3 regions of the Rossellomorea vietnamensis genome follow, and region 1 is predicted to be linked to each of the others. Evidence: riboswitches for the same ligand, from Rfam matches in the RefSeq annotation. Region 1 holds a riboswitch; each other region holds the start of a gene.
What was found. A riboswitch is a leader RNA that binds a small molecule or an ion and turns the genes downstream of it on or off. The one in region 1 is predicted to bind thiamine pyrophosphate.

Region 1 (2,270 bases):
TCCAACAGAAGTCCATTTGAAAGGACTGTCACCCATCAGTCTAGCCAAACTATATGTCCAGGCATCGCTGGACGAACGATACGACCTTGTTTATGAAATGTACACGGACAGACCGGATTATATACGATGGACAAAAGAAGAAGACGAGGAAATACCGAAAACGGACAGGGGTACAAAAGAAAATATCCTCAATACCTTCAAAGGAATCGAAAATGGTGAATTTATTCAAACAAGCGATATCGATGGCTATATCAAGTATGATAACGTCGGTGAAGGCACCATGGGCTTTCAGATGATAAAAGATGAAGACGGCTATTGGAGCGTAGGCTTCATGCCTACTCAGTAGACAATTTAGTTTAGTTTAAATTGAATAGAGCACAACACTCGCTTATGAAATAGGAACAAGAAATAAATAAAGATAAAAGAGCTGCTGAAAATGGGTATTTTGACACACACCATTAGAGTAGCTCTTTTGTCATGGTTCAGTGAATAGGTATATAATAGAGAGTATAAGAGTATAGTAGTTATGAGAAATGAAAGGGGGCTTGATGAATGATCAGATTGTCCAGGACAAAGAAAGTCATGTTACTCTGTTTCGCAATCATCCTCATAATAGTAGCCAACCGGATTTCAACTGTACAACATCTGACAGCAAGAATCGCCACCAACCTGTATGTGAGCCTGAAATACCAGGACCTTGACCTTGAATACCAAAACGTCGAATTCTCACCCCAGTTCGGAGATTATTCTGTAGCGTATAAGGACAAAGATGGAAAGGTATATGGATTCATGGTAACCCCTAAGTCAATGCCCGTCATCATCCTTCATGATCCTCTAAGAGAGACACCTTAATGCTTTTCAAATATCATTCTTCATGTATAATGAACCTTAACAACTTTATAAACGGTACCACAAGGGGAGCGAAAGCTGAGAGTGAACAATCTGTTCTGACCCTCTGAACCTGTTAGTTAGGACTAGCGTAGGGATGTGGAAAATAGGCAGCATTGTGCTTATTTCGATTGTTCCATTCTCCCTCCTTATGGTTTCGTTTCAGTTCATAAGGAGGATTTTTTTATGAAAAACACACGACTTGTCGTATTGCTTGAAGCTTCATTGATGGCGGCTTTTGCGGTCATTCTCGATTTGCTGCCTTCTATTAAGCTATCACCGAGTATCTCGATTTCGATTGCCATGGTTCCGATCTTTCTATTATCTTATCGAAGAGGGTGGAGAGCCGGACTGATAGGAGGCTTTTTATGGGGGATCCTGCAGATTGCCCTCGGGGATGCCTGGATTGCGACCCCGGTCCAAATGGTGATTGAGTATTTCATCGCTTTTGCTTTTATCGGTTTTGCCGGGATGTTTGCCGGGAAAATCCAAAGCGCATTGGGAAGCGGACAACGGCCCAGAGCGTTCTTCTGGGTAGTACTGGCAACATTCGCAGGAAGCCTTGCCCGTTACTTCTGGCATTTCATCGCCGGCTTCGTGTTCTTTGCGGAGTATGCACCGGATGAGATGTCCCCGCTGCTATTTTCTCTTATAGTAAATGGGATCACCATGTTGGGGTCGGCAGTTTTATGCTCCGTTGTGATGGTGATCATCGTCAATATCGCACCAAGATTGATCAAAGTGCAGTCGCATCAACAGGAAATCAGCCGAAAGGCATCATAAAGGAACGAAAGACCGGCCTGTCTCAGGGCCGGTCTTTATACTGTCAATACATCTCAAGACTTAGCGCAAATTACCTCTGCGGATTCTGTTCGTATAAGAAGGTCTCTTCTATACTGAAGATACAAGCTTACAGGAGTGATTCACATGACGGAATGGTTGATAAATATAGCAGAAGAATGGGGGATATGGGGTGTACTGTTTTCTCTATTGATTGAAGGGAGTGCTTTTCCTTTTATTGGGACGTTCTTTATCGTAACAATGGGATTCATCCTCCACCTGACGTGGCTGCAAATGGTGTTCATATCTTTAGCGGGAAGTCTCCTATACACAGTGGGAAGCTATGTTCCTTACTATATCAGTTTAAGACTGGGAGATAAGATAGAAGAAAGGCTTAAGCCCCAGAAACTTGAGAAGCTCCGAACAGCCCGGAAAAAATTCAATCGATACGGTGTTTGGAGCGTGGCGATTGCAAGCCCGCTTCATATAGGGAATGTCATCCCGTTCCTTGCAGGTATGGCGAGAATGGATGTGAAGGCGTATTCCCTTCTTACCATGCTCGGTATTGCGCCATCCACTTTTCTGTTTTTGACTATTGGGAA
Region 2 (2,270 bases), 2.0 Mb from region 1:
AGAAACTCTCCTGAAGAAGCTGCGATTTCGGCTAAAAGGGCGACACCGGGTTTTCGGATGATCAAGAATGCCACTGTGGCCGCCATGAACCACATCCCATAGATGAGTTGATCTGCATGCAACCCGATCGGCTTCAACAGGTTATAAAATGGACCCCACAGCTTATAAATGACCCCGAACATGATGGAAATGACCACCGTCACTAAAATATCGGTCAGTTTTAATTTAGACATGTTGTTCGCTCATTTCTTTTCCTGCATCCAGTGGATTCTGAAACGGCCATTTTTCCAAGGTGTAAGCCATCTCCCAAAACTGCCATTCATAGATGCTGCTCATAATGAAATTTTCTTTCATTCTTTCTTTATCGTGTAAGGTCATTGTTCCTGCCAATTCATCAAGCCTATTGATTTGTTCCTCCACTAACTCTTTAAACCATTCCCCGCCGTATGCCTTAATCCATTCCTGATACACCGGTTGTTCCGGCGTGCATGATTTCAAGCGTTCCCCGATCTCATAATAGAGCCAGTAACATGGGAGGATCGCCGCCAGGATATCAGCTAAGCCCCCATATCTTGCGGAACGATACATATGGGACGTATAAGCGTACGCTGTAGGAGCCGGTTTGAAATTCTTTTTTTCTTCATCCGTGATCCCTAATCGTTTAGAGAAATTTTCATGAAGAGAAAGCTCTGCTTCATTGGTTCCTACCGCGTGGGATGCCATTCGTGATGTGGTATGTAAGTCCAATGCTTTTGCAGCACCAAGCGCCTGCACCTTCGAGAAATGTGAAAGGTAATAGGCATCTTGCAAGAGGTAGTACTTGAACTTCTCGATGGGGAGAGTCCCATCCCCGATCCCTTTGACGAAAGGATGATCGAAGCTTGTGTCCCAAATGTCGTTGACTTCGTTTCGTAACACTGTTGAAAATGTCATGATTTTCTGCTCCTATTCCAGACGACCCGAAATGGGCAACAAAAAAGCCACTTTCCATTATGCATACAGCATACAGAAAGTGGCTTGAGATCAGAATGATAGAAATATATTCTATGTGACCTTCAAACACCACTTCCCTACGCTGGTCTCAACCAGATCAGGTTCAAAGGGTCTTAAAGTCACACTTTAATCTCAGCCTTTTCGAAGGCACCCCTAGTGGATCGTCTTATGAAATTTTGTTTTCGATGCTATCGTATCATGATTTATTGAGTTGTCAACATAAAAAAAACAATATCATCATTCTTAATCGGATTCCATATGGCTGTCGAACTCAATGACAGCAAAAGGTGGAGCAGGTTTATGTTATGATATATTTTTTTATTAAAAATTTCGTCAGTTCGTTTCTACATCCCGATCATATCCGAATAAAAATTCAATATCATGCAAAATTATAAAATAGAGGGACGGACCTTCAAAAAGGTCCGTCCCTCTATTTATTTAAACCATCCTTTTTCTTTGGATTGTGTGATGGCTTCGATTCGGTTTTTCACTTCCAGCTTGTCGAGTATGGTGGAGATATAGTTCCTGACCGTACCTGTTTTAAGCTTTAGTTCATCGGCGATTTCCTTAGTGTTCTTTCCATCGGCAACGAGCTCGAGGACTTCTTTTTCACGGTCTGTGAGTGGATTTTCTTCGCTGTAGACATCATCCATCAGCTCCGGTGCATAGATACGCTTACCATCCATCACAAGCCGGATAGAGTTCGCGAGCTCCTCACTCGGACTGTCCTTCAACAAATACCCTTTCACGCCACCCTTTAATGCCCGCTGAAAGTAGCCTGATCTGGCAAAGGTGGTAAGGATGATCACCTTACAATCTTCCCCTTTTAATTCCTCTGCCGCTTCAAGTCCCGTCTTTTCAGGCATTTCAATATCCATGATACAAATATCCGGCTTCAGTTCATGAACGAGGGAAATGGCTTCTTCTCCATTGCCTGCTTTTCCTACCACTTCCATATCATCTTCAAGGCTCAATAGAGACCCTAATGCACCCAACAGCATCCGCTGATCTTCCGCAATCACAATTCGAATCATTCCATTCCCTCCCTGTCTGTCTGCTTGATTACTTTCGGAACCCGCATGATCAAGGTGGTACCATCCACCGAAACGATGTCTAGGCTTCCGTTGACAAATTCCAACCGCTCTCTCATCCCGATCAGACCACTGCCTTTGGACTGAGTATAGTCACTCCCGATCCCCACACCATCATCCTTCACCACAATGGTCATCTCTTTATCCGATTCCTCGATGATCAATTCACAAGTGGAAGCCTTGCTG
Region 3 (2,270 bases), 980 kb from region 1:
GCTTATTTAATGAGTCATCACCTTAACGTTGAATCCCCTATATTAACTTCCTCACACCTTCCGTATGTAAAGGAAGGAGAGCAAATCTATTCTCTTTATGAGGCCCTTGAAGGAACGCCCTTGAAGGAATGGTCTGCCGACTCCCTGACAAATGCAGGAGCATACCTTGCAACCCTTCATCTCATCCTTAAAGACTATCGGTGTCATTATGAAACGAAGGGCTGGGAGATTGAAAGACATGTAACAGAATGGGTGAAAGAGCTTGAAACTGAATCGATCGGCATAAGGGGGCAAGTGATCTTATCAAAGATGAAGGGGTGGGAGCATCCCTACCGGTGTTTGCCCCATCAATTCGTTCATAGCGACTACAATTCGGGGAATATTTTGATGGAGGGAGGAGAAGTGTGCGGGATCATTGATTTTGAACGAATCCGGACGGCACCCCGGATTACTGACATCGGCTACTTCCTCGCAGGTATGCTCAAAGCACTCCCGATAGAGAAAAAAGATGATTCAATGAAATGGATCCTGGCGTTTATGAAAGGATATGAAAGGCATGCCCCTTTGACTGCAGGAGAGAAAAGGATCTTGCCGTCAATAGTCATTCTCTTTCTCCTTCAATATGCCTTTTTAACCTATCATCAGGGATATTCAGAAGCTGGTACTTCGTGCATGGATTTCATCGAGAAGCTGTTTGAATACCCTTATTTCCGTGGAGTCTTTCAATATGAGAAGGAAAAGCTTGAATAACCTTTCATTCTATGGCAAAGTAGGGAGGAAGATAACGTTAAATTTCATATTCCACGTGTAGGGGGACCGGAGTGGCCGGTTGAGATTGTATCCTGTAGATACTGACCCTTTGAACCTGAACTGGCTGATACCAGCGTAGGAAACATTCTCTTAAACGATACATAACCTGTTTAACGATGCGTCCCGCGGCTGAAGCTTGGGGCGTTTTTTTGTTGTATCCCGGACTTTACGCCTCAACTGCCATTGGTTTACATTCATTTTCCAGAATAAGCGAAGAATATAGGAGTGAAACGTTATCACCGCTAAAGATCGAAGGAGGAATCACCATGAAAAAATGGATATTCCTCATCTGCTCTGTACTTCTTTTATCCGCCTGTAACGGCGGGGAAGATGCAGCTGATGAGAAGAAGGACAACCTTAAAAAAGTAAGTGTCGTACTCGACTGGACACCGAACACCAACCACACCGGATTATATGTAGCGAAAGAAAAAGGCTACTTCAAGGATCAGGGACTGGATGTAGACATCATCCTGCCCGGGGAAGCGGGTGCCGATCAGCTCGTAGCATCGGGGAAAGCCGATTTCGGAGTTGGATATCAGGAAGGTGTCACTCAAGCGAGGGTCCAGGATGTACCCATCGTATCCATAGGTGCCATCATACAGCATAATACGTCGGGGTTTGCTTCCCCGAAGAGTAAGGGTATTACAAAACCAAAGGATTTTGAAGGGAAAAGCTATGGCGGCTGGGGTTCACCCGTTGAGAAAGCCGTTATGGATTCAATCATGAAGCAAGAAAACGCGGATGTAGAAAAAGTGAATTTCATCAACATGGGAGACACCGATTTCTTTACTGCCGTTAAACGGGACGTTGACTTCGCCTGGATTTATTATGGATGGACAGGAATTGAAGCTGAACTCCGCGGTGAAGAGTTGAACATGATGTATGTAAAGGATTATTCTGATAAACTGGATTACTACACGCCAGTCCTCACAACGAATGAAAAAATGATCGATTCAGATCCTGAAACGGTGAAAGCATTCATGGCAGCTGCTTCCAAAGGGTATCAATTCACGATAGATAACCCGAAAGAGGCGGGGGAGATTCTATTAGATGCAGCCCCGGATCTTGATAAAGAATTAGTCATGAAAAGTCAGGAATGGCTTGCACCCAAATATAAAGATGATGCTGACCGATGGGGAGAGCAGAAACTGGAAGTCTGGGAGAACTATGCGTCATGGATGTATGAAAATGATTTATTAGATAAGAAACTCGAAAGCAAGAAAGCATTCACGAACGAATTCTTACCAAAATAAGAGGTGAACAAAATGGGGAACGCACTTGTAAGCATACAAATCATTCCAAAGACCAAGAACGGTGAAGATGTGATTCCATATGTGGATGAAGCGATCGCAATCATCGAAAAATCGGGAGTGCGATATGAAGTCCATCCTTTGGAAACGACGATGGAGGGGAATCTGTCTCAATTATTCAAGGTGATTGAACAGATGAATGAACGAATG

Region 2: it holds a riboswitch for thiamine pyrophosphate, as region 1 does, so the genes downstream of both, tenA (thiaminase II) here and thiT (energy-coupled thiamine transporter ThiT) in region 1, are expected to answer to the same signal.
Region 3: it holds a riboswitch for thiamine pyrophosphate, as region 1 does, so the genes downstream of both, N5C46_RS07495 (ABC transporter substrate-binding protein) here and thiT (energy-coupled thiamine transporter ThiT) in region 1, are expected to answer to the same signal.

The regions. Positions count from the first base shown of each region.
Region 1 covers NZ_CP104558.1:2,440,852-2,443,121, reverse strand. Annotated here, with positions in the region: gene N5C46_RS12580 (DL-endopeptidase inhibitor IseA family protein) at 1-346, shown strand, start outside; gene N5C46_RS12575 (hypothetical protein) at 553-852, shown strand; TPP riboswitch at 905-1,003, shown strand; gene thiT (energy-coupled thiamine transporter ThiT) at 1,075-1,671, shown strand; gene N5C46_RS12565 (DedA family protein) at 1,816-2,270, shown strand, end outside.
Region 2 covers NZ_CP104558.1:467,613-469,882, reverse strand. Annotated here, with positions in the region: gene N5C46_RS02530 (ECF transporter S component) at 1-233, opposite strand, end outside; gene tenA (thiaminase II) at 226-933, opposite strand; TPP riboswitch at 1,051-1,158, opposite strand; gene N5C46_RS02520 (response regulator transcription factor) at 1,428-2,027, opposite strand; gene N5C46_RS02515 (sensor histidine kinase) at 2,024-2,270, opposite strand, start outside.
Region 3 covers NZ_CP104558.1:1,462,548-1,464,817, reverse strand. Annotated here, with positions in the region: gene N5C46_RS07500 (phosphotransferase enzyme family protein) at 1-750, shown strand, start outside; TPP riboswitch at 800-909, shown strand; gene N5C46_RS07495 (ABC transporter substrate-binding protein) at 1,077-2,063, shown strand; gene N5C46_RS07490 (thiamine-binding protein) at 2,076-2,270, shown strand, end outside.